One region of the Staphylococcus ursi genome, then DNA from elsewhere that is predicted to be linked to it. Evidence: a T-box and tRNA genes for the amino acid it is inferred to sense, from the RefSeq annotation. Region 1 holds a T-box; the other holds one or more tRNA genes.
The links. A T-box is a leader RNA that pairs with one kind of tRNA and senses whether it is charged. The one in region 1 lies ahead of serS (serine--tRNA ligase), so its partner is inferred to be a tRNA-Ser.

Region 1 (13,720 bases):
ATATCCGCGACAAATTGCAATGTATTTATCACGAGAGCTAACAGATTTTTCATTACCTAAAATTGGAGAAGAATTTGGTGGCCGTGACCATACAACAGTCATACATGCACATGATAAAATTAAAAAAGATATCGATAATGACCCAACTTTACGTCAAGAAATCGAAAGTTTGGAAAAAGATATCCGAAGTTAATTTGTGGATAACGTGGAAAAGTTGTACACATGATACACAGGTTATCCACATGTGAATAACCTTTATTTTCACGATTTTTTAAAGTTATCCACTAATCCACAGCACCTATGACTATTATTATGAATTTAATTAATAACTATTAACTATATAAACGACTGAAAGGAGTTTATAGATGATGGAGTTTTCTATTCAAAGAGATTATTTTATCACTCAATTAAATGACACATTAAAAGCTATTTCACCAAGAGCAACTTTACCCATTTTAACGGGGATTAAAATAGACGCGACGAATGAAGGTATTGTTTTAACAGGATCTGATTCTGAAATCTCAATCGAAATCACAATTCCTAATCAAGTCGATGGTCAAGAAATTATTAACGTGGTTGAACCTGGTTCAGTCGTGTTACCAGGCCGCTTCTTTGTAGATATTATTAAAAAGCTACCAGGTAAAGAAGTTAAACTTTCAACAAACGAACAATTTCAAACATTAATCACTTCAGCACATTCTGAATTTAACTTAAGTGGACTTGATCCAGATCAGTACCCACTTTTACCACAAGTTTCTAGTGATGATGCACTACAATTACCAGTAAAAGTACTGAAAAACATTATTGCACAAACGAATTTTGCAGTGTCCACCTCAGAAACACGTCCAGTACTCACAGGTGTGAACTGGCTTATACAACAAAATGAATTAATATGCACTGCGACCGATTCACACCGCTTAGCTGTAAGAAAGTTGAAGCTTGAAGAAGAAATTCAAGATAAAAATGTCATCATTCCTGGTAAAGCATTAGCTGAGTTAAACAAAATTATGACTGACAGTGAAGATCATATCGATATTTTCTTCGCATCGAATCAAGTTTTATTTAGAGTAGGCAATGTCAACTTTATTTCACGTTTATTAGAGGGACATTATCCAGATACATCTCGTTTATTCCCTGAAAACTATGAAATTAAGTTAGGGCTCAACAACTCTGATTTTTATCATGCGATTGATCGTGCGTCATTACTTGCGCGTGAAGGTGGCAATAATGTTATCAAATTAAGCACAGGTGACACGCAAATCGAATTGTCTTCTACATCACCAGAAATTGGTACGGTTAAAGAAGAAGTCACTGCCAATGATGTTGAAGGTGGCAACTTAAAGATTTCTTTCAACTCGAAATACATGATGGACGCACTTAAGGCCATCGATAACGAAGAAGTTGAAGTAGAATTTTTCGGAACGATGAAACCATTTATTTTAAAACCGAAAGATGATGACACTGTTACACAACTTATTTTACCTATCCGTACGTACTAAACCGCTACGACGTTATAAAAAAGCAGTTGGCTACCAAACCAACTGCTTTTTTTATGCTTAGCTAAACCATTAAGATTTTCCTAATAGTTTGCACAAAATATGTGAAAATTCTGCGGGACAAAGTCAAAAGCAAAATCCACCAACATTTCAACAGTGTCACCATTTCAATGCGTTGCAAAAAAATGACAAAATTTTAAAGTCATTTGCTGAACTTACACGTGTAATTATTCAAAGTGATTTAACTTTAGTATAATTAATATAACTAATGAATGGAGGAATGGACCTATGTTAAAGAAAAATAAATGGTTGATTGTATTCATTGTTGTCGCACTCGTTGCAGGTATCTTTTTAAGCTTTGCCACTTTTAAAACATTGAACAAAGGAAATAGCAGATCAGGAGAAACACTTGCAGCAGAGACTAAAAAGCAACCGACACAAGGTAAAAAAGATTCTAAAGTGTTACTTGTAGAATTTGGAGACTTTAAATGCCCGTATTGCGGAGCTTTTGAAAGTAAAATTAAACCTAAATTAGAAAAAGAATATATCGACAATAACAAAGTTGAATTTCGTTATGTCAACGTATTAATCCATGGGGACGAATCTGAACTTGGTGCCAAAGCAGCACTCGCAGTGAATCAATATGCCCCTGAGAAATATTGGCAATTTCATCATGCACTTTATGAACAGCAACCTAAAAATAAAGATGATGTCGGTAGTCAACATTGGTTAACAGACGATTTAATTCAAAAGCAATTACAAAAATTAGATTTGAGTGAGCAAGAACGTAAACAAATTACGACAGCTTATCGTGATAAAAATGGTGAGATTGCTAAACGCGCGCAACAAGATCATACATTAGCGAAAAAAGAGGAAGTCCCATACGTACCTGCACTATACGTGAACGGTAAACAGATTGAAGACGAGACAGATTTCGACGCGATTAAAGATGAAATCGATAAAGCGCTTGAAGAATAAAATTGATGTACATCCATTGAAACAGATTCAGATGTTCCACATGAAACTTTTACGTGAAAATTCCTTTCTAGAGCATGAAATTTTCGCAATAAAAATGTATAATATATAAGTGAGCAAATATGAATGGAGTGATGAATTTGGCTGAGGAAGTAATCGTTGATGGCGCACTAACTTTAGGACAATTTTTAAACTATGAAGGCATTATTGAATCTGGGGGCCAAGCGAAATGGTTCTTAAGTGAATATGAAGTCTTCTTAAATGGCGAATTGGAAACGCGTCGTGGCAAAAAACTGCAAGATGGCGATCAATTAGACATTCCTGAAGTAGGTTTATACATCATCAAATTCGGTGAGCAATGAAACTCAAAACACTCCAACTAGAAAATTATCGCAATTATGAACAGATAAGCCTGGATTGTCACCCAGAGGTCAATATCTTAATCGGAGAAAACGCACAAGGGAAAACCAATTTATTAGAATCGATTTATACTTTGGCACTCGCAAAAAGCCATCGTACAACGAATGACAGGGAATTAATTCGCTTTAATGCTGAGTATGCTAAAATAGAAGGTGAGCTTAATTTTCGTTATGGCATGATGCCGCTCACGATGTTTATTACGAAAAAAGGAAAAAAAGTCAAGGTGAATCATTTAGAACAGAGTCGTTTGACCCAGTATATTGGCCATTTGAATGTCGTCCTCTTTGCCCCGGAAGATTTAAGTATCGTCAAAGGTGCACCACAAGTGAGACGACGTTTTATTGATATGGAGCTCGGTCAAATTTCGCGCTTGTATTTGAATGATTTATCTCAATATCAACGCATTTTAAAACAACGTAACCATTATTTGAAGCAACTACAGCTTAAAAAGACACAAGATACGACGATGCTTGAAGTATTGAATCATCAATTTGTGGAATATGCGGTTAAAGTGACTCAGCGTAGGCAGCAATTCATTAAAGAGTTAGAATTGCTTGCCGCGCCGATTCATTCTGGCATTACGAATGAACGCGAAACTTTGACACTGCAATATTTACCAAGCATCAAAATAGAAGACGTCTCGCAGTCTGAGGACGTCTTAATTCAACAAGTGCTAGAAGATGTGCAACACCATATGGAACGTGAAATTGAGCGAGGTGTGAGTTTGTATGGACCGCACCGCGACGATTTAGCATTTCAAGTGAACGGCATGGATGCACAAACTTACGGCTCTCAAGGTCAACAACGCACGACGGCACTTTCGATAAAATTAGCAGAAATAGAATTAATGAATCAGGAAGTGGGGGAATACCCCATTTTATTACTTGATGACGTTTTAAGTGAGTTGGATGATGCACGTCAAACACATCTTTTGAGCACCATTCAACATAAAGTGCAAACTTTTGTCACAACCACGTCAGTAGATGGTATTGATCATGAAATTATGAAGGATGCAAAGGTATATCGGATTACACAAGGAAATATAAAGCAATAGGCAGAAAGTGAAGGTGGAAGTTTTGGCTGATGTGAACAACTCAGAAAACTATGGCGCAAGTCAGATTCAAGTATTGGAAGGTCTTGAAGCGGTACGTAAGCGACCAGGTATGTATATTGGTTCAACTTCAGAACGCGGTCTGCATCATCTCGTTTGGGAAATTGTCGATAACAGTATTGACGAAGCACTTGCAGGATATGCTGATAACATAGAAGTAGTCATTGAGAAGGATAATTGGATTAAAGTTACGGACAATGGACGTGGGATTCCTGTTGATATTCAAGAAAAGATGGGACGTCCTGCAGTCGAAGTTATTTTGACAGTATTACATGCCGGTGGTAAGTTCGGCGGCGGTGGATACAAAGTTTCAGGTGGTTTACACGGTGTGGGCTCATCAGTAGTAAACGCTTTAAGTGACACATTAGAAGTTTATGTGCACAGAGACGGTCGTATTCATCATCAAGCGTACCATAAAGGTGTCCCTGCTTTTGATTTAAAACAAGTGGGCGATACAGATCAAACGGGAACAGTCATCCGTTTCAAAGCGGACGGTACGATTTTCCAAGAGACAACAGTTTATAACTATGAAACATTGCAAAAACGTATTCGTGAATTGGCGTTTTTAAATAAAGGTATCCGTATTACGCTCACAGACGAACGTAACGAAGAAAACGTGCGTGAGGATAGTTACTACTATGAAGGTGGAATTAAGTCGTATGTGGAGCTTATAAACGAAAATAAAGAGCCTTTACATGATGAGCCGATTTATGTACACCAAACACGTGACGATATTGAAGTGGAAATCGCACTACAATACAACAGTGGCTTTGCGACAAATCTACTGACATATGCGAACAACATTCATACGTATGAAGGTGGGACGCACGAAGACGGCTTTAAACGTGCATTAACAAGGGTGTTGAACAATTATGGTGCACAAAGCAAGTTGATTAAAGAAGATAAAGATCGTTTATCAGGTGAAGATACACGCGAAGGCTTAACAGCAGTCGTGTCGATTAAACATGGCGATCCACAATTCGAAGGTCAAACGAAAACAAAATTAGGAAACTCTGAAGTCCGGCAAATTGTTGACCGTGTGTTCTCAGAGCTTTTTGAACGCTTTTTATTTGAACATCCACAAGTGGCACGCATCATTGTAGAAAAAGGAATTATGGCATCACGCGCACGTATTGCTGCTAAAAAAGCACGTGAAGTAACGCGCCGTAAATCTGCTTTGGACATTTCAAGTTTGCCAGGTAAATTAGCTGACTGTTCAAGTAAAGATCCGTCTGAAAGTGAGATTTTCTTAGTAGAGGGTGACTCTGCCGGGGGGTCTACAAAATCAGGGCGTGACTCACGTACACAAGCGATTTTACCGTTGCGTGGTAAAATTTTAAACGTTGAAAAAGCACGCTTAGATAAAATTTTAAACAACAATGAAATTCGTCAAATGGTAACCGCATTTGGTACAGGCATTGGCGGCGAATTCGATATTTCGAAAGCACGCTACCATAAGATTGTCATTATGACCGATGCGGATGTCGATGGTGCGCATATTCGTACGTTATTACTCACGTTCTTCTATCGCTTTATGCGTCCATTGATTGAAGCGGGTTACGTGTATATTGCACAGCCACCGTTGTACAAACTGACGCAAGGTAAACAAAAGTATTATGTGTTTAATGATCGTGAGCTTGATAAATTAAAAGAAAAACTGAATCCTACGCCAAAATGGTCTATTGCACGCTATAAAGGTTTAGGTGAGATGAATGCAGATCAGTTATGGGAGACAACAATGAATCCAGAAAACCGTGCGATGTTGCAAGTGACGTTGGATGATGCGATTGAAGCAGACCAAACTTTTGAAATGTTGATGGGCGATGTCGTTGAAAATCGTCGTCAGTTCATTGAAGATAACGCCGTATACGCTAACCTGGATTTCTAGAATGAGAATTGGAAAATGAGAAGGAGGATATCTTGATGGCTGAAACACCTGAATCAAGAATTAATGAACGTAATATCAGCAAAGAGATGCGCGAATCGTTTTTAGACTACGCGATGAGTGTTATCGTATCTCGTGCTTTGCCAGACGTAAGAGATGGTCTAAAACCTGTACATCGTCGTATTTTGTATGGCCTCAATGAACAAGGGATGACCCCTGACAAGCCGTATAAAAAATCTGCTCGTATCGTAGGGGATGTCATGGGGAAATACCATCCACATGGTGACTCGTCAATTTATGAAGCAATGGTACGTATGGCACAAGATTTCAGCTATCGTTATCCACTTGTAGATGGTCAAGGTAACTTCGGTTCGATGGATGGTGATGGTGCCGCGGCAATGCGTTATACAGAAGCACGTATGACGAAGCTTGCACTAGAATTATTACGCGACATCAATAAAGACACGATTGATTTTATCGACAACTATGACGGTAATGAGCGTGAACCGAGCGTCTTGCCATCACGTTTCCCTAACTTGCTCGTCAATGGTGCGTCAGGTATCGCGGTTGGAATGGCGACAAATATCCCACCACACAACATGCGTGAAGTGATTGATGGCGTGCTGAGTCTAAGTCATAATCCAGACATTACGATTAGTGAATTGATGGAAGACATTCAAGGCCCAGACTTCCCAACTGCCGGGTTGATTCTTGGTAAGAGTGGTATTCGACGTGCTTACGAAACAGGTCGCGGTTCTGTTATTATGAGAGCTAAAGCTGAAATTGAATCTCGTGGTGGCGGTCGTGATCGTATTGTCGTGACAGAAATTCCATTCCAAGTGAATAAAGCACGTATGATTGAAAAAATTGCGGAGTTAGTCCGTGATAAAAAAATCGATGGCATTACAGATTTACGTGATGAAACGAGTTTACGTACAGGTGTGCGTGTCGTGATCGATGTGCGTAAAGATGCGAATGCGAGCGTCATTTTAAATAATTTATATAAACAAACACCACTTCAAACATCATTTGGTGTGAACATGATTGCTTTAGTCAATGGACGCCCCCAATTGATTAACTTGAAGCAAGCACTTTATCATTACTTAGAGCATCAAAAAGAAGTTGTACGCCGTCGTACTGAATACAATTTACGTAAAGCGAAAGACCGTGCGCACATTCTTGAAGGCTTAAGAATTGCACTGGATCACATTGATGAAATCATTACAATCATTCGTGAATCAGATACAGATAAAGTTGCGATGGAAAGTTTACAGTCACGTTTTGCCCTTTCAGAACGCCAAGCACAAGCCATTTTAGACATGCGTTTAAGACGTCTGACAGGCTTAGAACGCGACAAAATTGAACAAGAATATAATGATTTAATTGCGTATATTGCTGAATTAGAAGCCATTTTAGCGGATCAAGAAAAGCTATTAGAACTTGTCCGAGAAGAATTGACTGAGATTAAAGAGAAGTTTGGCGATGATCGTCGTACTGAAATTCAACTCGGTGGTATTGATCAATTAGAAGATGAAGATTTAATCCCAGAAGAGCAAATCGTTATCACATTGAGTCATAACAACTATATTAAACGTCTGCCTGCTTCAACATATCGTGCACAAAATCGTGGTGGTCGAGGCGTGCAAGGCATGAATACACTTGATGACGATTTCGTAAGTCAGTTAGTGACGACAAGTACGCATGACCATGTGTTGTTCTTTACAAACAAAGGACGTGTCTACAAACTGAAAGGTTATGAAGTGCCGGAACTCTCCCGTCAGTCTAAAGGGATTCCAATTGTCAATGCGATTGAGCTGGATCAAGATGAAGTGATCAGTACAATGATTGCAGTGAAAGACATAGACTCTGAAGAAGACTTCCTCGTATTCGTAACGAAAAAAGGTTTAATCAAACGTTCAGCATTGAGCAACTTTAACCGTATTAATCGTAACGGTAAAATCGCGATTAAATTCCGTGATGACGATGAACTGATTGCGGTGCGTTTAACGGATGGTGAGAAACATATTCTTATCGGTACAGCCCAAGCGTCACTCATTCGTTTTAAAGAAACTGACGTACGTGCGATGAGCCGTATCGCTGCAGGGGTGAAAGGGATCCGTTTAAGAGACGGTGATGAAGTCATTGGTTTAGACGTTGCAGACGATGACAATCAAAATGAAATTCTAGTCGTGACAGAAAAAGGTTACGGTAAACGTACATCGATAGAAGACTACCGTCTGTCTAACCGTGGCGGTATGGGTGTGAAAACAGCGAAACTGACAGAGCGTAATGGTCGACTCGTATGTATTACAACTGTTGAAGGTGACGAAGATTTAATGGTTGTGACAAACCAAGGTGTTATCATTCGTATGGAAGTCTCTAATATTTCTGTCAATGGTCGTATGGCACAAGGTGTTCGTCTCATTCGATTAGATAATGAACAATATGTGTCGACAGTAGCGAAAGTGAAGAAAGAGCCAGAAGACATCGAAGCGGATGAACATACAACAGCGTCAGAGGCAAGCGATGATATAGAAGTTGTTGTAGATGATGCGACACCTGGCGATACGATTCACACGGAAGCACCAGAACCTGAAGCATCACCAGAACGTGAAACATTAAGAGAAGACTTTATGGATCGCGTGAATGAAGATATTGAAAATGAAGATGAATAATATATAATTTGAAAAGGCGATGGTCTCGTGTAATTTAGAGATCATCGCCTTTTTACTTGGCAACCGTGTTACCGTCAGATTATTGAACCATGCGGCGCGTTTCTAGGAGTCTCGTCTCAACTTGCCAACGCTTTGATTGAATCGTGCTTCTATGTGCCTCACCTCTTTATTACATGATTGGTGACGTTGATGGCTTTTCGGCAACTGCACAGTATGTATTTCCCAATTAAAACAAAAAGACTCGGATAACATTGAAGTTTCCAAGTCTTTCTTCCTACGATTCGTAAAAAATTATTATTCCTCTAATTGCTTCATTGCATAAGGAATTTCATCAATAATTTTTGATGGGGGTACGACATACATATCCTCTGACAACTTATCTCCAATGTAACTGTGTGTATAAGTCGCACTTGTAATTGCATCAATCACGTCGTCAAATTGCCCCACAAAACTTGTAATCATGCCGGCAAGTGTATCCCCCATGCCGCCTGTTGCCATCGCTGGGCTACCAACCTCAAGCTTGTATGCGTCATTTTCAAAGTATATTTCTGTACCGTGTTTTTTAAGCACGACCGTACCACCTAAACGATCAACTGCTGCACGGTTTGTTTCATACGTTTGTTCCTCAATCGGAATGCCACTCAAACGCTCCCACTCTTTTTGATGTGGTGTGTAAATGACATTGCAAGCTGGAATTTCAGGTTTAAGTTTGCTTACGATTGAAATCGCATCACCATCCACAATTAAAGTATGGTGGGGTTGAATATTTTGCAGTAAAAATGTCATTGCATTGTTACCTTTAAAATCTAACCCTAAACCTGGTCCGATTAAAATACAATCAGAAGCTTCAATCATTTTCGTTAGTTTTTTCGTATCATTAATGTCAATGACCATTGCTTCAGGACAACGAGAATGTAATGCGACATGATTTGTTGGATGCGTTGCGACTGTAATTAAGCCACTTCCGCTATATACACAAGCGCGCGCTGCTAACATGATTGCGCCACCTAAATTGGCATTGCCACCAATTAACAGAATACGTCCATAGTCACCTTTATGTGTGTCATCCTTACGTTTAGGAATGTGAACAGCTGACAATGTTTTCACGTTTGAGACCTCCTATCTGGAATTTCCATTATTACAACAAGATATATTATACCTGGTTTGCTTGTTCGTCAATAGGAATTCCAAGGTTTCAATGCGACCATTTGTAATAGCCCTATGCAAAAGTAGGCGACCATGCATGCTCCCCTATTTTGTAGCGCTTTTATTTTTTTGAAAAAGTATCTTAAATTTCTATATTTACTTAAGTGAATTCATTTAGTACGTTAAAAGGTTAATTTGATACCATATTACGAGTTTGGCTGAAAGTATTGTGAAAACGATTTCCTAAAACTATACTTGAAAGAAATAGACATTTTTTGTGTCACGTGATGAAAGATGGGAGGATTACAATGACATTACGTTTAACAGGTGAGCAGCTGACGATTGAGGCTATACGACAGTTTTTAGCATATGAGGATAAAGTAGAAGTGACTGAGGAAGCACAAGCGCGCGTTGAAAGAAGTCGTGCGATTGTAGAACGGATTATTGCGAATAAAGAGACCGTGTATGGGATAACAACAGGGTTTGGTTTATTTAGCGATGTACTCATTGATCAACAGAAGTATAATCAATTACAAGTCAATTTAATACGTTCACATGCGTGCGGTATCGGTGCCCCTTTTGCATCGAATGTTTCGCTCGTGATGATGGTTTTACGTTTAAACACTTTATTGAAAGGTCATTCAGGGGTGACGATGGATTTAGTAGATCAATTGGTGTTTTTCATCAATCAACGTATCATTCCTGTCATTCCACAACAAGGTTCTCTCGGTGCTTCGGGTGATTTAGCGCCACTGTCACACCTTGCACTAGCGTTAATTGGTGAAGGTAAAGTCGAGTACCAAGGTGAAGTTTTAGACAGCTCGGACATCTTAAAACAGTTAAACCGTAAGCCTTTAACGTTACAAGCGAAAGAAGGATTGGCACTGATTAATGGCACACAAGCGATGACAGCACAAGGGGTCATTTCATGGATAGAAACTGAAAATTTAGCATATCAAGCAGAATGGATTGCCGCGTTAACACATCAAGCGTTACATGGTATTACAGATGCTTATCATGAAGCGGTTCATCAAGTGCGTAATTTTGAAGAACAGACGGCTGTAGCAAGACGGATGTCAGACTGGCTTGAAGGGTCAAAACTTACAACACGCCAAGGGGAAATGCGTGTCCAAGATCCTTATACATTGCGTTGTATTCCGCAAATTCATGGGGCCAGCTTCCAAGTGTTTCAATACGTTCGTGAAAAGTTAGAATTTGAAATGAACGCAGCGAATGATAACCCACTTATTTTTAATGAAGGTGACGAGACATTAGTCATTTCTGGCGGTAACTTCCACGGTCAGCCTGTCGCATTTGCATTAGACTTCTTAAAGCTCGGGACAAGTGAATTGGCAAACGTGGCAGAACGTCGTCTTGAACGTTTGGTTAATCCACAATTAAACGGGGGTCTCCCTGCCTTTTTAAGCCCAGAACCAGGATTGCAAAGTGGTGCGATGATTATGCAGTATGCGGCAGCGAGTCTTGTATCAGAAAATAAAACATTGGCACATCCGGCGAGTGTCGATTCGATTCCTTCATCAGCCAATCAAGAGGATCACGTCTCAATGGGTACGATTGCATCACGTCATGGCTATCAAATTTTAGAAAATACACGTCGCGTCATTGCGATAGAAGCGATTATTGCGTCACAAGCGGTCGAAATAAGAGGGATAGAACAATTGTCACCAAAAACACGCGAACAGTACGAAGCGTTGCGTAAAATCGTGCCATCGATTCAAGAAGACCGACCATTTCATCAAGATATTGAAAATGTGGCGAAATATTTAAAGAATCTGGCGTATCAGAAATAAGCTTGCTATTCGAAATTTTCTTTGTTATATTAAATGTGAAATCGAAATAAATAATTGTTTGTGGATTAAGTAGTATAGCAATGGAATTAGAGAGTTTGTGGTCGGTGAGAACAAATGTACAGACCTATACGAAATCTACCCACATTTGAAAACAATTCGGGTGAAACCGTTAACTTTTGTGAGAGTGCAGGCATATTCTGTCTGTTAAATAGGGTGGCAACACGTCAAACCACGTCCCTTGTGTGAGGGATGTGGTTTTTTATTTTGAGTCATCCTCCTTAAATTTTAATTTACTTTATGAAAGGAAGTCGACTTATGTTAGACATTAAATTATTCAGAAATGAACCAGAGAGAGTTAAGGAGAAAATCGCGTTACGTCAAATGGATCCGTCAGTTGTAGATGAAGTGTTAGCGTTAGACCAACAACGCCGCGATTACATACAACAAACTGAAGAGTTAAAAGCAGAACGTAACAAGGCATCTCAACAAATTGCTGAAAAGAAACGTAATAAAGAAAATGCGGATGACGCGATTAAAGCGCAACGTGAAGTAGGCGAAAAAATTAAAAATATCGATGCACAGTTAAAAGAAGCGGATACGAAATTAAATGACATCTTATCACGTATTCCAAACCTTATTCACGATGATGTACCTGAAGGTGAAGATGATTCTGATAATGTAGAACTTAAAAGATGGGGTACACCACGTGAGTTCGACTTTGAAGCGAAAGCACACTGGGACTTAGTAGAATCATTAGAAATGGCAGACTTTGACCGTGCCGCACGTGTATCTGGTGCACGTTTCGTTTATTTAACAAATGACGGTGCTAAATTAGAGCGTGCGTTAATGAACTTTATGATTACGATGCATACGACACAACACGGTTACCGCGAAATGATGGTGCCTCAATTAGTCAATGCTAAAGCGATGTACGGTACAGGACAATTACCTAAATTTGAAGAAGATTTATTTAAAGTAGAAAAAGAAGGCTTATACACAATTCCAACTGCAGAAGTACCTTTGACAAACTACTATAGAGACGAAATTGTACAGCCGGGTGTCTTACCAGCTAAGTTTACAGGTCAATCAGCATGTTTCAGAAGTGAAGCGGGATCAGCAGGCCGTGATACACGTGGTTTAATCCGTCTTCACCAATTCAATAAAGTTGAAATGGTACGTATCGAAAAACCTGAAGATTCATGGGACGCTTTAGAAGAAATGACATCAAATGCAGAAGCGATTCTTGAAGCATTGAACTTACCATACCGTCGCGTGATTTTATGTACAGGCGATATTGGTTTCGGTGCAAGTAAAACATATGACTTAGAAGTATGGTTACCAAGCTACAATGACTACAAAGAAATCAGCTCATGTTCAAACTGTGTAGACTTCCAAGCGCGTCGTGCAAATATCCGTTTCAAACGTGATAAAGATGCCAAACCTGAATACGCACATACGTTAAATGGCTCTGGTTTAGCAGTAGGTCGTACATTTGCGGCGATTGTAGAGAACTATCAAAATGAAGACGGTACGATTACGGTGCCTGAACCGTTAGTGCCATTCATGGGTGGACAAACTGTCATTAAACCTCTATAAGATGAAAATGAAGTTACGAACAATTAAATAAAGGTGAGTTGAAATCAAATCAGGAGCTCGTATTTTTAATATGCGAACTTCTGATTTTTTACGTCTGAAGAGGGCAAGGGAGGGTAAAAAGTAATAAAAGTAAAAAATAAGACATACCTCATCAATTGTTATCTCAATATTATTAAATCTATATAAACTCCTTTATAAAAGTGTTTTTACACGGTAGGTTAGGCTGAGGTACGTATGAGGTAAGACTGACTTGATAGCGTAATGAGATAAGTTGTACTATAATAAGAAAAATTTTCAAGGGGGTGAGTCTCAATGTCTTATACTACATTTAAACAAGGTATCCAAGATTGTCTCCCAACTGTACTAGGATATGCTGGGGTAGGCTTTTCATTTGGAATTGTAAGTGTCACATCAGGATTCAACATTTTAGAAATATTACTGCTCTCTTTACTCGTTTATGCAGGGGCAGCACAATTTATTATTATCGCACTCATTGCCGTACAGACACCGATTTGGGTCATTGTGCTCACTGCAATGATTGTCAATAGTCGTATGTTTTTATTAAGTATGACATTGGCGCCGAATTTCAAACATGATCATTTGAT
Region 2 (17,684 bases), 840 kb from region 1:
AACCATTGTGGTGATACAATGACCGTCATCTTTTTATTTTTTAAATGGTCATATTGAGCACCTAACGTCATTAACTGAATTAAATCCGTGGAACCCCCAGTACCCACATAAAAAAGATTTTTCGTGTGCCCCTTTAACAAGATGGCAGGTTGAAATGGATCTTCTTTATTAAGCTCACTTGAACCATAAACTGGGTAGTAATCAGGGTCCTTAATCATAGCTTCTTGTACATACTGGCCTTTTAACATATCACTATCTGTTGACACTTGATAATTTGGAAGTTGGTTTCCGATATGTGGTGGCACAAACCATTTTGCTGGTAATATGATAAAAATACCGAATAATAGAATACTCGCCAAAAAAGCAATGATGTAAGGTTGTTTTAGTTTCATTGTAATTTTGCCAATTCGTTAATGATTTGATTTGGCGTACCCCAATCTTCTCTATTAAAGTCCATAATTGGTACTTCTATATCAAGTTCGTCTTGAAACGCAACTAATAATTGTACAGATTGCATTGAATCCATAATCCCCTCATCAAAAATATGAATATCTGGATTTGATTTCACAATATCATCATCGGCAACTTCTGCAATAATATCTAAAACTTTTTCGTTAAATTCCATAAAACTCTCTCCTTAAATTAATTGTCCTGAAAAGATTAAAAAGCCAAAAGCGACACAGTGGAAGGTGATAACGATGCTCAGTGCGTTAATCACCGGATGATCCCACTTACCAAAACGCTTTTTACGCCATTTTTCATAGTGGTTATACAAAAAGAATAACAACGCGTGATACAAACCATACGCGACATAAAACCATTCAAAACCGTGCCAAAGTCCCATAATACCGAAATTAAGTAAGAAGGCAAGGTTAGACACATGGAAGTTTGATTTAATATATTTTTTCTTAGTCATAAAGAAAATAAAACGCATGTAAATACAATCACGGAACCAGAACGATAGACTCATGTGCCATCTGTTCCAGAAATCTTTAATATTTTTTGCTCTAAATGGTTGGTTAAAGTTAATAGGTGTTTCAATACCGTACAAGTAACTCAATGCAATAGCGAATAAGCTGTAACCTGCAAAGTCAAAGAACAGGTAAAAACTATAGCCATACATGTATATCACGTAATCGCCAAACGAATCGAGGTGACCTGTATAAGGTGTCACAAAATACTGTTGGACGAAATGCGCAATGATGTATTTGTAAAGTAAACCTATCATAATGTAATGAATCGCTTTGCCAAGTAGTTGTGAATACTTATCCATGGCGATGTCTTTATCGTAATCTTTCACAAAACGACGATAGCGATCAATCGGACCAGAAGAAATCGTAGGGAAGAACGTAATGAATTGTACGAGCTTTTTCACATCTACAGTTTGCTTTAATGTGCCGTCATGAATTTCCATGATCAGTTGAACACTTTTGAACATAATGTATGAAATACCGAGGAAACCGAACAGTTCCACGATTTTTGAGCTGTGCAAGTGAAGCTGTCCAGAGCCTAGCCACGAACTTTGTAGGAGTTTGACCATAAAGAGTGGCAAGATAGACAGAATCATCGTTGTAATGTAAAGCGGGGTGGAGCGCTTGTTTGCTCTTAGTCGCTCGAACCCTTTAATAATCATCGTTTGCCAAATAATGTATAAAACAAGGCTCAGTAAATGATAACTTAAATATTTGATGCCGAAAAAGTTGTGTTGATCGTCAGCAAATATGACGACAATCATAATCAATGTACTGATCAAGTTGTAAGCTTTAGATCTTTTGCCTAACAACCCAAGTATGATCACAGGTAACAGCACAATGAGCGCAATCGCAAAAAAGTGAAAGCTACTATATGGGATCATGATTGATATACCTCGTTAATTCGTTTGCGGTCGAGCTTGCCATTGTTAGTCAGTGGCATTTCTTCAGCAATTTCGATTTTTTTAGGAATCATATAATCAGGCAACTCAGCTTTAAGACGTTGCTTCACTTCTTTTGGTACATCTGCTGGATCGATGTCTTCAGAATTTAATTTGACGACACCTTTCAAGTAGGCAATTTTGTCTTTTTTATAAATTGGCACAACCAATGAAGTATTCACAAATGGTAGTGCGTTCATTTTAGCTTCAATTTCTTCAAGTTCCATACGATAGCCGTTATATTTGATTTGGTTATCAATGCGGCCTTTAATAAACCACATGTCATCTTCAAATACAGCTTTGTCACCTGAATTGTAAGCGCGTTTGTCGCCATCTTTGAAAAAGGCTTTCTCTGTTTTTTCAGGGTCTTTTAAATAACCCGCACTTACTGAATTACCAGTGATAATGAGCTCTCCTTCTTCGGAAACACTTAACGTCGTGCCTTTTCTCGGTAAGCCTACAGGAACATACTTGTGGCTATCAAGTACCGATTGCGTCACTCTAATACTTGTAATCGCAACAGTCGCTTCTGTAGGGCCATACGTGTTGTATAAATAAGATTGTGGAAACTTGTTTAACAACGTTTGCGCTGTATGGTGACCTAAAACTTCACCACAGAACAAGAACGTACGTAAGTGTGGCATGCCGTCTTCATTGACATTCGGTAACATTAAGCAAATTTCCATAAATGATGGGGTAGACACCCAAACATTAATTTTCTCGTTTTGGAACAGTTCATACAATTTTTTAGGCGCTGCAATCATTTCTTTGTTAACTAACAATAGTGTACCGCCTGAAATGAGACACGGATAAATCGCCATGACTGATAAATCAAATGAGAATGGTGCTTGGTTTAACCAGACATCTTTCGTGTGATATTGGTTGAGCAAGTCCACCCAATTTGCGAACTCTACTAAGCTCTCGTAATAAATTTTTACACCTTTAGGAAGACCTGTTGAGCCCGATGTAAAAATGGTGTAGGCAATACCATCATTTTGCATTAAAGGTAATGATGATACCGTATCGAATGATTGAATATCTTGAATTGTAATCTCTGTCACACCTTCATCATTGAGCGGTGTATCTGTCGTGTTAATTAAAAATTGTGGTGAAACTTTTTCTATAATATGTTGAATACGGTTTGCAGGTATAGATTGATCAATTGGAACGTAACCGCATCCGGCTTTAAGTGCACCAATCATACCCACTACCATAAATGGGGACATGTGGCCATAAACAATAACAGGATTGTCGCTTTTAAGCAGTTGTGATGCTAAGCGTGTGGAATAACTTTCTAACTCTAGATAAGTTAATGATTCACTCTGATGTTGTACGGCAACTCGGTCCGGCTGAGTTTGACTGTGCTGTGAAATCATTGTTAAAACATCTTTCATGTGTCGGCTCCTTTAATGATTAAAAATCGTTGTAGATAAAAGTATTTTGTGTATCACCATTACCGTAAATAAAATACAAAGTCAGCATTATTGCAAAATAAAGCAATGTTAATGCGACTGTTTTAATAGGCAATCGATTCAATTTCATAATAAATTTTCACCTTCTGCATAATATGACATGAAGGTTAAACTATCTCATTTAACCCAGATAAATTTAATGTAATTTAATACTTTATGAAAGTCAATTCATTTATTGAAAAAAAGGATAAAAATACAAGAAAATAGGTCTAGAGTTGTATGAGTAAGTTTTTAATATATAAAATTATAGTTTAATTAAAGACTGCTATTGAATCATATTTAAAAATAAAAATGGTTTGCTTATGATCAACTTATTCAAATGAAACGTATTTACATTTATTTCTGTGTACAAGGAATAATGATAGTGGGGGGATGTCGAGATATGGTAGAATACGAGATGAATATTGAGATTTGGGGTGAAAGCAATGAGTGAGCATGATGAGATAAATATACAAATTATAGCGACTTCGGATATGCATAGCCATATACTCAATCAAACTGAACGTTCCAACATATATCGAGCGGGTACATATATTAATGAAGTAAGACAACAACATCAGCACGTCGTATTAGTGGACAACGGTGGTAATTTAGCGGGCAGTGTGACAGCTTTTTATTACGCCATTATTGCGCCATACAAAAGACATCCGATGATTAAGTTAATGAATGCGATGAACTATGATGCAAGTGGGATGAGCGAAAATGAATTTAAATATGGTTTGGACTTTTTTAATCGTTCTGTCGCGTTATCACGTTTTCCATGGTTATCGGCGAATGTAGAATATGCTGTAACTCATGAACCGTATTTTTCAACACCTTATACTGTGAAAGATATTGCAGGGTTGAAATTAGTCGTGATGGGCGTTTCGTCTGAAGGCTTGATGAAAAATGAAAATGTGGAAATGGAGCCTGAAGTGATTGTCGAAAGTGCGACCTTTGCGGCACAGCGTTGGATTCGCTATATTTATGAAACGATAGAACCCGACTTTCTCATTGTTTTGTACCATGGTGGCTTGTCAAAATTGAGTCATGATGCAAAATCACAATTTGAAAATCGTGCAGAAGAAATTATGAGACAGGCAGGTATTATTGATCTTATGATTACTGGGCATCAACACGAAACTATTATCGAAAACGATGGGACGACGCTTTATGTTCAAGCGGGTCAAAATGCTGAAAATGTAATTCATGTTAATGCGAAATTTAAAAAACGCCGCAACTCTTTTGAATTGTTTGAGATGCAGCCAGAGATTGTTACATTGACGGATTATGATGAAGATGAACATTTACTGAACTTAACGTATTACGACCGAAAAGCGATACGGAATTGGAAGAACGAATATATTATTACGCATGAAGTGGATATGCAATTTGATGCATTTCATGAACTGTTAATCAAACCCCATCCATACATTCAATTGTTACATCAAAGTTTGAACCATGAGACGGAAATCCCGTTAACATGTGTACATTTGCCTTTGCCGAATACGAAAGGGTTAAAAGGGCGTTTGAAAAATGAAGATGTTTATAATACGTATCCACATCCCGACAAACCGATTGATCTTACATTAAAAGGGAGCGATATTAAACGTTTAATTGAAGAAAGTGTAAGTCACCTTGAATTAGAAAAAGGACAGTGGACGTTGAAAGATACGGACCCTACACACTTTTTATTTTGGTCAGGTTTTGACTATACTGTAGATATGGCGAAACCATTAAATGCGCGTGTTACGGATTTTGAATTGCGAGAAGATTATTGTTACCGTGTGGTGACGACGGATTATATTTATCGTCATTATCGTCATCTGTTGAGTGAAGCGGTCGTGCATCAAACATTTGCAATAACAATGCCAGAGTTGCTCGTTCGAGAAATTCAAACAGAACCAGACATGCAACCTATACCGCAAAATATGCATATCATAAGTGAATCATCGTTGTAATAGAATATGAAATTTAAAAAGACCCATGTCAAGCATTTCATTAAGAAACGCGACATGGGTCTTTGTGTTCATCACACTTAAATCACGAGTTGAAGTTAGTGTGACTGTTTTTTATCTTGGTGTTTTTTACGTGCAAAGAGTAATGCGCCTAAAGCAGCTAAAATACCACCGAATAATGTTCCTTGATGTGATTCAGTTTCACCTGTTTCAGGTAAAGCTTTTTGTTGTTCAGATGGTTTTGCCTTTTCGCCATGATTTTTTGATTGTGTAGCATCAGTTGAACCTGGTTTTTCAGGGTTCTGAATGCTTGGTACTCCCGGATAATTTGGTTGTTCCGGAGTAGGATTGTTCGGTTGACCTGGTTCAGAGGGTTGCTCTGGACTAGGATGATCTGGTTGACCAGGTTCAGAAGGTTGCTCTGGACTAGGATGATCTGGTTGACCAGGTTCAGAAGGTTGCTCTGGACTAGGATGATCTGGTTGACCAGGTTCAGAAGGTTGTTCTGGACTAGGATTGTCAGGTTGACCAGGATCTGGATTGTCAGGTTCAGTTGGTGGTACAGGTGTCTCTTTGTAGAAACCACTATCAATTGTTAAATCATCACTGTCCCCAACAGTTACTTTTGTAGAAGTACCGTTAGAGTCGTTATCAGTTGTACCTTGACCTGTTTGCGTAGGTGTATAACCCTCAGGTGTTTCGAAAGTAACAGTATAGTCCCCAGCTTTAACGTTTTCGAATAAGTAGTTACCATTGGCATCAGTAACACGAGTACCAACAACATTACCGTCCGCATCTGTCAATGTAACTTTAACGTTAGCAATACCTGGTTCATTGTCGTCTTGGATCCCGTCTTTATTCAAGTCGTCCCATACTTTGTCACCAATATTGTGAGTTGGTGGCACAGGTGGTTCAGCTTTGTAGAAACCACTGTCAATCGTTAAGTCATCATCCGTTTCGACAAAAATACGTGTTGAAGCACCGTTAGAGTCTTTGTCTAACGTACCTTGCCCCGTGATAGTCGGCGTATAACCCTCAGGTGTTTCGAAAGTAACCGTGTATTCGCCTTCTTTAACGTTTTTAAATAAATAGTTTCCTTTATCGTCAGTCGTACGTGTATCAACGACATTACCGTCCGCATCTGTCAATGTAACTTTAACGTTAGCAATACCTGGTTCATTCTCATCTTGGATTCCGTCTTTATTCAAGTCGTCCCAAACTTTGTCACCAATATTTCGTGTAGGTGCTTCAGTTTGATAAAAACCTTGGTCAACGGTTAAGTTATTACCGTTACTAATTATGCCTTGTGCACTTGTAGGGCCATCTGAATCCAATGCATCATTACCTTGATTATGTGGACTTGCTGTATAGCCTTCAGGTGCTTTGAAGTCTACTGTATAAATCCCGTTTTTCAAATTATCGAAAACGTATTTACCATTCGCATTTGTTTCAGTAAACTCTAGTACTTTGCCGTCTTTATCTTTTAAAGTAACGATGACGCCTGGGATACCAACTTCACCCTCATCTTGGATCCCGTTTTTGTTCGCGTCATTCCAAACTTTGTCACCTAATTGATATGAAGCTTCTGTCCCATCTGCTGTACCGCTAGATGTGCTTTTCACAATGTTGTTATCCCAAGTTAAACGATCATATTGTCCATAAATATTTTTCGTGTACATTGAAGAACGTAAGTTTAAGTCTTCAGAAGAACCTGAAACCTCTTTACTTGAAACTTTAATAATATAGCGTGCACCGCGTAAGTCGCCGAGGTAAATATCCGCTAAGTTTTCACCGTCACGATAAACTGTTTTAAATTGGTCAGTTACATCTTGATATTGACTATCGTCTACACCGAAGCTGCTATTAAGCGCTTGTCCATCAGCAACTTTCAAAATTTTGATTTGAGTCGCATCTGGATTCACTTGACCATTACTTGTAGCAGGGTCATTTTGGAAACCTTGAACTCTTACGACAGTACCATGTGCTGTTCTTTGTAATGGATTTACATAAATATATTGTTCGTATTCACCCGTTTTAGGATCTTCCATCGTTATCATCGATTTCAAGTTAGAGTCACCTACACGGTAATATTGACCGTAGTGAACATTAATTTGTGTATTGAAAGTTTCTCCAGCAATTTCATAATTTAATGGATATGTTGCTGAATCTTTTGCGACTTTACGGTCCACAAATTGTGTTAAATTAAATGAACCTGTCACATTTTGTAAATGATTAACAGCGCTAGTAAATCTGTAAGTCAATGTATGGCTATCTACATCATAGTCACCTAAAGCGATCACATCACCATTACTGTTTTTAAGTAGTTCTTTAAAGTCAGGTGAGTAACGTGTGTCTCCATAAGTGTTGACAGTATTAGGCATTTTAACTGTGAAGTAATCGCCTTCTTGAACTGTACCAATGACAGAGAAACGACTCTTCAAGTAGAAGCTACCTGAGTTATTCGGTTCAATGTATGATTCACTGATACCCATATCTGAAGCTGTCACTTTATCATTCACATTTGTACCACCTGCAGCTGCTGGGGTAACCGCAGTCGCATTTACTGCACGCAATTGTGTTGTACCTTTAACCGTCTTTAATTGACGAGGTGCAGTCACTGCATTTCGTGTAGCGTCAACTTCTTCTGTTTTAACAGTTTTGTCTGGAATTGGTGTTGATTCAGTAGGTTGTTCATTTAAAGTTGAGTTTGATGTAGATGTCTCACCACTTGGTTCATCATTTGTAGGAAGTTGTTGATCATTCTTTTGCGGTGAAGATGTCGTAGTTGAGATACCTTGTTGCGATGAACGTGTAATTTGAGAATTAGAAGGTGTTTTTGCTTCTTGTTGTGCATTAGGTTTTTCCTGTGTGCGACTTACGCTTTCTTTTTCTACTTCTCGATTTGATGTATTTTCTGGTGATTCGTTCTGTAATGTTTCAGTCGCTTCATTTTGCGTTTCTTCTGTTTGAGCACCGTCAGCTTCTTTTGGACTTTCTTCAGCTTGCGTTGTGTTGTCTTTAACTTCTAATGATGCAGCATCTGAAGTTTGTTCAGCTTGTGTCGCTTCTTGAGCTTGAGTTGGTGCGATATCTGTTTTTGATTGTTCCGTTGTAGCTGTTGATTCATCTATAGAGGTTTCATTCACTTTTGTTTGTGAGTCAGCTTGTTCTTCTGCCGACGCTTTGTTTGAGCCCTCTTGTAATTGCGTCACAGTGACAGGCGTTGTTGAGTTTTCAGCTGCAAAAGCTTCGTGGTGAATGCCGAAAAATGCAACAGTCCCGATTAAAAAGGACGCTGTACCTACAGAACACTTTCGAATAGAAAATCGGGATAGCGTTCTGGCATATTTTGAATTAGGGTTTTTCATTTAAATATCATCTCCAATAACATTTGTTGATTTAAAATTCCAATCAATCGCGTAAAAATTCTATCATAATAAACTCTTTAATACAAGAATAAAAAATAAAAGATTTAATTAATCAAGATTTTTTAAACGCAATCTTTTCTACTGTATAAGTATTATTTTTTTTGTAAAGGGTTAATTTTGTACACTAATACCGTGCAACAAAATAATGATTAACTAAGACTCATGAATTAATTTGATTATTATATTATAATATAACAATCTGTATATGAGTGCGTTATCTTTCAATTCATTTATAGCTTTATATATTTCATCATTTGGGGTATCAACTACTTAATAAGAAAGAAATTTAACAAATTAATCAATCTTTACAACAAAGAACCCATACGCCTAAAAAGTAACGCTGCCCCTCATCCTATTTAAGAATCACTATGGTTAAGATTAGGACCTCGCTTATGTTTCTATCAATCGTTCCAAAATAATATAGAGGCATTACTGTCCTGCCCAGCCATATGCTTTTTATATTTGAGATATGTTACTCGATGGTATAAGCTCTTTTTCTAACACTAGCATATCTCGACATTGAATGCCTTCTTCATAGAAACACAACAGATGCCAGTAAGCAAAAAGGAAGTGGAAAATGCGATTAATAAATCGATTTTTGATGTCGCATCAGATTTTGGATATTCTTTTAAATCATCAGGTAAATACTATATTGGAATCGAACATGATTCTTTAGTATTAAACAAAGCGAAAAACACTTACAACTGGTATTCTAAAGGCGAATATGGTAACACGATTAACTTTGTTCAGAAAGAATTAGGAGTAGATTTCATCAATGCTGTAAAATATTTAAATGATCAAGAGTATACAACAGCCAAAAATTATGAAGAAGCATCATCGATAAAATATGATGCTTCTTCATATGAATATGAACCCAAAGATCAAATAGATGAAGAATTTGCTGGCATAGAAATGTAAGGCGAGATAAGAGGGGAGGGCTTTTTCAGCCTCCCCCCCCTTTTTTTGTAATTTTATCTGAGTATAAAACGATGTGACTAATTGATAAAATGCTTGTGACTAGCTTGTGACTAAAATGATGATTTTTTAGTCATTGTCTAGTCACATTGTGGCGAAATTTTTTTTAAACTAAGTTAAAGGTAGTTAAACAAAGTTTGTCTCTTATTTTTATAATCTCCTGAAACCCTTGATACGACTGGATTTGACGAAGAAATAAAAAAAGCGTCAAAAAAGTATTTTAAACTTTTTTGACGTCCTAGCGGAAACGGAGGGATTCGAACCCTCGCGCCGCTTTCGCGACCTACACCCTTAGCAGGGGCGCCTCTTCAGCCAACTTGAGTACGTTTCCATGGCTCCACAGGTAGGACTCGAACCTACGACCGATCGGTTAACAGCCGATAGCTCTACCACTGAGCTACTGTGGAATAACTTTTTCAATCACAAATATTATTATATCAACATCATTGAAGAAATCAAGGGTTAAAAACAAAAAAGTTAACGGAACATTTACACTATGCGTATATAAATTCCGCTAACTTTACACTTTGTTAAAGAAATAGTCTGAATTAAGTATGTTGCGTTTTCTCGCAAGTCATGCAATCATGATTCATTCAATACAAAATATCAAAATAAAGTGGCTACAAGTAAGTTGCGTTTTTCTTCTTTTCTTCTAATTCCCTTTTTGCATTTTCTAATAAGGCATATTGTGATAGAGCTTCAAAAATATTAAAAGGTTGCTGGTCATAATCAATAGGTTTTTCAGGATTATGTGTTTGTACTTGATTAGACCTTCCTACTAAATAAGCGAAATAAACACAATTCAATAATTGATGTTTAACACTATGATGCGAAATAGGCAGTGTGACAGTTAGATCATTGGCAAAAGTGACTTTACAACGGGCGCCTTTTAATGGTTTAAGTTTGACTACGTAATGCATATTCAGCCAACTATTTTCAGGAACCCTGTCCGAGTGAGTGGGGAAAAAGTAGGTTTGATAAATCGGAGTGAGCAATATTGGTGTCTTGTTAGAGATATTGGCGATACGTTTAGCTTGTGCTTTTCTTCCAGAGTACGATTCACCATAATGTCTACAACTACGCTCAATAATACGTTGGGCACGATCGTGAATAATAAAATGATCACTATCGTATCTATAGATTTCCGTACTCATGAGCGCACCATCCGGACCATCTACTGGTCTCAAAAACATATCTCCTTTACTAATTGCATACCTGATGTTGGATTTTTGGTCCATAATAGAACCCTCCTATCTCTTAAGGTGTCGGGTCTCTCTATCTAATTCCCATTATATGAATATCCTGAATTAAGTCAATGTCTTTTTGTAAATATATGGATAATATTACAAAAATTAGATAAAAATTTGACTTAATTACTTTAAAAATTCAGAAAATTCATTGCGTTTTGCGACATGTTTCGTTATACTATTAAATAACTTAATACTATGCATTTAACACAAAGGAGTGACTCAACATGAAAAATCAAACTGATGTAAAGAAACAAATGGTTGCTGACCCGGTCCGTACGATTAATCAGCTGGGCGTTGAACTTGTGATTGAACATGCATTAAAGAACCAAAGAAAGCGGAAATTGCAGCATTTAATTGATGAAGCATTGGTCAATAAAAATGAACAAGCATTTCTTAAGTATACTGATGAATATTTAGAGTTGGAGGCAGTCAACGGTGAGTAGTCAAATGATATCCACGTCTTCAAATTAAACAGGACTATCCGTCATGTGTGGGGTAGTCCTGTTTTTATGTCATTATATTAAATTTTTCACTGTCTTATATTCAGAAATTAACTAATGAGAGAATATTTACACTTCTAGCAAAAGTAAAACATATTACATTTGTCTCAGAATAAGATGAAGTTAATATACAATATGATTAATGACAGTGTGGTCTACGTGTATTAAACCATCATGTCGATGAGACCATCACGAGGAATGTCACCAAAGTAATGATAAAGATCATAATTTTTGAGCGCTTCTTGGATGGCTGCTCTTTGATGTAAAACGTCTGTAAGTGCATTTTCAAGTTCGGTCACATCACCTTCACCGAAAAAGTCCCCGAAAATTTTAGCATGCGCAATACGACCTTTTTTGACATCAAGTTTAATTTGAACAAAACCTTTTTCAAATTTATGCTCACGCTCAAAGTTATATTTTGGATTTTTACCGTAATTCCAATCCCACGTACGATATTTTTCGTTACTTAACTTTTCAATATTTTTCCAGTCTTCCTCTGTCAAAGTATAAGATTCGACTTCTGCTTCACCGAATAATTTTTTAAGTATAATCGCTTTGAATGCTTCAATATCGAGCGGTTCATCTAAAAATTCTTGAATGTTGGCGACCCGTTTACGGACAGATTTGACACCTTTAGATTGAATTTTTGCAGGATTGACACGCAATGCATTTTGCACTTCATCCAAATCACTGTTCAACATGAGTGTCCCATGACTAAACATACGATCTTTCACTTTTACCATCGCATTACCAGAGATTTTAGCTTGGCCAACTTGAATATCGTTGCGGCCTGTGAGTTCGGCCTTTACACCTAAATCGTTGAGGACTTCAACAATCGGCTGCGTGAATTTTTTGAAGTTATGAAAACTATCGCCATCATCTTTAGTAATGAAGCTAAAGTTCAAATTACCGAAATCGTGATACACTGCGCCACCCCCAGAAATACGGCGCACGACATCAATCGCATTTGTTTCGATGTAGGGTTGATGCACTTCTTCAATCGTATTTTGGTTTTTGCCAACAATGATGGACGGTCGGTTAATATAAAATAGGAAATAACTATCGTTGTCATCCATAGGTACTGTTTTTAAAACGTATTCTTCCATCGCTAAGTTTAATGTTGGATCAGTATGGTTTTGATTACTAATAAATTTCACTCAGAAACACTCCTTTCCCAAAATATGCCCTTACTTATGTTATGCATGATTTAATTCGATTTTTCCAATCATTTATCTTAAAAAGACACTGAATGTAAATAATTTCTGACAATTGACGTAAATTGTTTATTTAAAATGTAAATTTTAGTACAATATATGCTAGTAAATTTCTAAGGGGGACAGAAAGATGACAATTGCAGAAGTAGGAGACATTGTAGAATTTTATGATGGGATACGAGGAAAAGTTGAAAAAATCAATGATAACTCTGTCATTGTTGATTTAACGATTATGGAAAATTTCAGCGATTTAGATTTGCCTGAAAAAACAGTGATTAATCATAAGAGATATAAAATTATTGAACAAAAAGGATAAACGCATATGAAAAAGATCAACAAACCGCTACTTTGGTTTATACTAAGCTTTATTGCTTTCCACATCATTTTAATGTTGTTGTGGGGTGAGCACGGTGTATATTGGCAACTCTATACAGGAATTATGTTAATAGCAGGAATTAGTTATGTATTTTATCAAAGAGATTTTGCATCCAAACGTCTATTAACATCCATTGCGATAGGGTTAGCGACTGGTGTTGCGCTTGTACTTATACAAGTCATTTTCTCATGGATTACTTCAGAACTGACGTATGCTTCGTTGATTAAACAATTATCACGAACAGGTGTCTATTTTAAATGGCAAATTTTAGTGACGCTTTTATTTGTAATGCCATGTCATGAATTATATATGCGTACTATCTTACAAAAAGAAATCGTGCGTATGACTTCAAAACCGTGGCTCGCTATATTAGTCGGTGCTTTAGCTTCAGGTTCATTTTTTATCTATTTAGATCAATGGTGGATCGTGACATTCATTTTTGTTTGCCAATTGTTGCTCGGTTTTAGTTATATGTACACACGCCGAATTATCACCACAACAGTCGCTCAAATTGTAGCGGTCGTCATTTTATTGATTTTTCATGGTTAAACCTTACACAGTAAATGTTGTTTTTCATACAATGTTTGCTGTGTTTTTGTGTTTTTAATGTGATAAAAAGCATATCCAATACATCTTTTTGAATCAAATCATGACATCTTTTTTCAAATCAGGGTATAGGATAAAATCAAGTCAATTACAGGTAAATCACGCGATGATGTTGCATGCCTATACTATTCAATAGCATACAATTCGTTCAACCCGATGACTAATCGATCTGTGCGCCGTTCATTAGTGAGCACTAATTCGTTCGTCAATGTATCGATACTCGCGATATAACCTTGAATGGTATGAATGTGTCCAGCGCGCCAATAGTGAATTTTACTAAAAGCGTTGTGCGATATTTTTAAATGCAGCATTTGGTTCAGTTCATTGATTTGATCTTCGCTTAAGTCAGGACGATCGATTTTAAGTTGATTGGCCTCGAACTGTTTAATTGCTTCAAACTGTTCGGGCAATGTTGCGAAAGGGGCCCATTTCACAATGCCACGCCCTCTAGGAATTCGAGTGTTAAGATATTGTCTTGGAATTTTTCGATAGTCTGTTTCAGATTGGTATGCTGTAGGGAGCGTACGATCATGCATGGAAATCACCTCAATCCGATTATAGAACACTTGTTCTGTTTTGTGAAGTATTTTTAGAACATTCGTTTGTAAAAATGTTGAGGTATTTTTAAACGTCAGTTAAATAGGCTAAAATGTAAAGAGTGAGGTGACTCAAATATGATTAGAAAAGCAACATCCCAAGATGCGCGTGCGATTGCAGAGTTAACATACCTCATTTGGCAAGATATGGAACTTGAAATTGTGCGTCGTTATGAGAAAGAGACCGTGATAGCAGCACTTGTTAAAAGCGCAATAGAAGTTCATTACCGGAATCATATTGAACACGTGGATATTTATGAAATAGCAGGACAAGTGGCAGGTATATTGATTGCGTATCCGGGACAATACGAAGCGGAATACGAACAGGCTTGGCAAAATTTAACCTTAGATGAAAACATTCAATTAGAAACGGGTACGCCATTACCTGTATTAGAGGCAGAGCGTGGAGATGATTATATTGAAGCGATTGCTACTTTTCCTGAGTTTCGTGGTCGAGGGATTGCGACAAAATTGATTCAAGCACGTCTCCAATCGAATCCAGAAGCGACATGGAGTTTAAACTGTGATGAGCATAATGAACGTGCCTATCAGTTGTATCGCAAGTTAGGGTTCCGTGAGAAAATGAAAAAAGTACTTTACGGGCATGAATATCACTATATGATCTATCAAAATGAGGAGAACGCCTATGCTTGAGTTAACAAACGTCAGCTACGAAAGCGGTGAACGCAAAATTTTACACAATATAAGTTATCATATGGAAAAAGGTGAAGCGGTTGCTGTTGTCGGACCGTCTGGAAGTGGTAAAAGTACGCTGTTGAGGTTAATTGCAGATTTAATGAGCCCAACCAGTGGAAATATTGAATTTAAAGGGAAACCTTATGCACACTATTCACCGGAAATATTGAGACAGCATATTAGTTATTTGCCGCAAAGTGTGGAATTGTTTGGTGAGACGATTCAAGATAATTTAGCTTTTCCGGCAAAGGTGCGTCAAGTTTCGTTTAATAAGTCTAAAGCAAATACGCTGTTGGAAAAAGTAGGTTTAAAAAAATACAAACTTTCGGACAAGGTGCAACATATGTCCGGGGGTGAAAAACAACGTATCACGATTGCACGCCAGCTCATGTTTACCCCAGATATACTGATGCTTGATGAGGCGACGAGTGCGTTAGATGACAAGAGCAGTCGTCAAATTGAAAAATTGGTGTTTGATTTAGTCCAAGAAGGCATGTCCGTTTTGTGGATTACTCACAATGATGCGCAAAGTCAACGCCAATTTCATCGCAAAATGGAAATTCGTAATGGTATGTTAACGAGGGAGGCGCGTTTGTCATGATGAGTACGACTTCGCTATTATTGACATCATTATTGCTACTCATTCCCATTTTAGTTTCGTTTAAAGAGCGATTACATATTGCTAAAGATTTAATCATTGCAGCGATACGTGCTGTTATTCAATTAGTGATCATTGGTTATTTACTGGAATTTGTTTTTAAATTAGAAACGCCATGGATTGTACTATTACTCATTTTAGTCATCATGATCAACGCGGCCGCCAATACACGGAAGCGAAAGCCAGAAGTGGTGCGCCATGCGTTTTGGATTTCTTTAGCGGGGATATTAACAGGCGCAATTTTATCTTTAGGTGGCGTGCTTTTAACGGGCGCTATTGATTTTAAACCAAATGAAATCATTCCAGTTGCGGGTATGGTCGGCAGTAATGGCATGATTGCGATCAATTTAAGTTATCAAAATTTAAATCGTATTTTTACGAAAGAGACAGCGGTCATTGAATCCAAACTATCTTTAGGTGCAAGTCCAGCCATGGCGGCAAAAGATGCGATTAGGGAAAGTATCAAAGTCGCGATTGTGCCGACGATTGATTCTGTGAAGACATATGGCCTTGTATCGATTCCGGGTATGATGACGGGGATGATTATTGCAGGTGTGCCGCCGATACAAGCGATTAAGTTTCAGTTAATGGTCGTATTTATTCATACTACAGCGACGATTATTTCAGCATTAGTCGCGACGTATTTGACCTATCGACAATTTTTCAATGCGCGTCATCAATTAGTACAAGCGTCTCAGAATTAGCTGATTTAAATCATTTGAGGCATGAGTTTAAGAGATAAATGCGTACCGTTATGGTGCAGTATGCGTGATATTCAGAAGCTCTTCCCAATTTTTACAAAGTGCGTGAAGATATCAAAAGCGTGGCATTTCTTTAAGCATACATATGCAAATAAGGGGATGACACGAATGAGAAAAATGGTAAAGTAGAGATATATTAAAATTTCGTGAATACATTTTCGTTTATAAGCGAATAGTGTGGTACGATATATAAAACTGTAAAAAAAAGAATCGAAGCCTTTGTAATTTTAAGACTTCGATTCTATCGAGTGATTTAACTTATACGCCACCGAGCAATGCACTAATGTAAATACCTAATGCGTAAAGTAGACCGAATAATGTATTCGTTTTACCTGAAGCAGCCATTGCCGGCATCATTGATTGCGGTGTATCATTCTTTTGGAAACGACGATACACTTTCACTGGTAATGGAAAACTAAGTAATACGAGCAAATAGAACAGTGAACCGCCATCTTTGAAAAGTGCAGTGTAAATGACAAAGAGGTAGGCAATCGCGTAAAATGTTGCTAAAAAGATAAGCGAGCCACGTTTTCCTAATAAAATAGGTAAAGTGCGTCTACCACTTTGACTGTCTTTGACTCGGTCACGAATGTTATTTGACATGTTGATGAGCCCAATCGTAATGACAATAGGAATACTAATCCAAAAAGCATAATTTTGAAGGTTACCTGTTTGGATATAAAAAGCGATTACGATAATAATCATACCCATGAAAACACCTGAGAATAATTCGCCAAACGGTGTCCATGAGATTGGGAATGGGCCGCCTGTATAAAGGTAACCAATAGCCATACATAACAGACCAACAGGAATAAGCCAAAATGAACTTTGAATTGCTAAGTAAAGCCCAAGTATTGCTGCAATGATATAGAAAATAATTGCAAGTCTTAATACATGTTGGGGTGTCATCCCGTTACGTACGATGGCGCCACCAATACCTACTGATTCATGGTCATCTAACCCTTTTTTGAAGTCATAGTATTCATTGAACATATTCGTTGCGGCTTGAATCAACAAACAAGCGAACAACATCGCTAAGAATAAACCGAAATGGAGATGGTCCTCGCTACCTAATAAAAAAAGTTTTGCAGTTGCTGTTCCGACTAAAACAGGAACAACGGATGCTGTTAATGTATGAGGACGCATGAGTTGCCAATATTTGTGGAATGTTGAATGTTTTTCAAATTGAGACGTCATGTTAGTCAACCTCTTTTTTTATAATATTTATATTACATTGATATTATAAAAAAGTTCGTCAATGAAATCAATAACAATATTATGGAAAAGACACTTGTGCACACAA

Region 2: it has a tRNA-Ser gene. The T-box ahead of serS (serine--tRNA ligase) is inferred to sense a tRNA for this amino acid. The anticodon was not compared.

The regions. Positions count from the first base shown of each region.
Region 1 covers NZ_CP048279.1:1,152-14,871, forward strand. The annotation lists gene dnaA (chromosomal replication initiator protein DnaA) at 1-193, shown strand, start outside; gene dnaN (DNA polymerase III subunit beta) at 366-1,499, shown strand; gene GZH82_RS00015 (DsbA family protein) at 1,785-2,474, shown strand; gene GZH82_RS00020 (RNA-binding S4 domain-containing protein) at 2,594-2,833, shown strand; gene recF (DNA replication/repair protein RecF) at 2,830-3,945, shown strand; gene gyrB (DNA topoisomerase (ATP-hydrolyzing) subunit B) at 3,959-5,890, shown strand; gene gyrA (DNA gyrase subunit A) at 5,926-8,562, shown strand; gene GZH82_RS00040 (NAD(P)H-hydrate dehydratase) at 8,857-9,669, opposite strand; gene hutH (histidine ammonia-lyase) at 10,017-11,519, shown strand; T-box leader at 11,569-11,761, shown strand; gene serS (serine--tRNA ligase) at 11,835-13,115, shown strand; gene GZH82_RS00055 (AzlC family ABC transporter permease) at 13,428-13,720, shown strand, end outside.
Region 2 covers NZ_CP048279.1:835,661-853,344, forward strand. The annotation lists gene dltD (D-alanyl-lipoteichoic acid biosynthesis protein DltD) at 1-392, opposite strand, end outside; gene dltC (D-alanine--poly(phosphoribitol) ligase subunit DltC) at 389-625, opposite strand; gene dltB (D-alanyl-lipoteichoic acid biosynthesis protein DltB) at 638-1,855, opposite strand; gene dltA (D-alanine--poly(phosphoribitol) ligase subunit DltA) at 1,852-3,306, opposite strand; gene GZH82_RS03620 (teichoic acid D-Ala incorporation-associated protein DltX) at 3,326-3,454, opposite strand; gene GZH82_RS03625 (bifunctional metallophosphatase/5'-nucleotidase) at 3,810-5,324, shown strand; gene GZH82_RS03630 (SdrD B-like domain-containing protein) at 5,420-8,689, opposite strand; gene GZH82_RS03635 (CHC2 zinc finger domain-containing protein) at 9,299-9,667, shown strand; tRNA gene GZH82_RS03640 (tRNA-Ser) at 9,967-10,055, opposite strand; tRNA gene GZH82_RS03645 (tRNA-Asn) at 10,057-10,131, opposite strand; gene GZH82_RS03650 (competence protein ComK) at 10,345-10,962, opposite strand; gene GZH82_RS03655 (IDEAL domain-containing protein) at 11,199-11,417, shown strand; gene GZH82_RS03660 (lipoate--protein ligase) at 11,639-12,631, opposite strand; gene GZH82_RS03665 (YkvS family protein) at 12,819-13,004, shown strand; gene GZH82_RS03670 (CPBP family glutamic-type intramembrane protease) at 13,011-13,613, shown strand; gene GZH82_RS03675 (YolD-like family protein) at 13,796-14,206, opposite strand; gene GZH82_RS03680 (GNAT family N-acetyltransferase) at 14,345-14,920, shown strand; gene GZH82_RS03685 (ABC transporter ATP-binding protein) at 14,913-15,563, shown strand; gene GZH82_RS03690 (ABC transporter permease) at 15,560-16,324, shown strand; gene GZH82_RS03695 (1,4-dihydroxy-2-naphthoate polyprenyltransferase) at 16,640-17,578, opposite strand.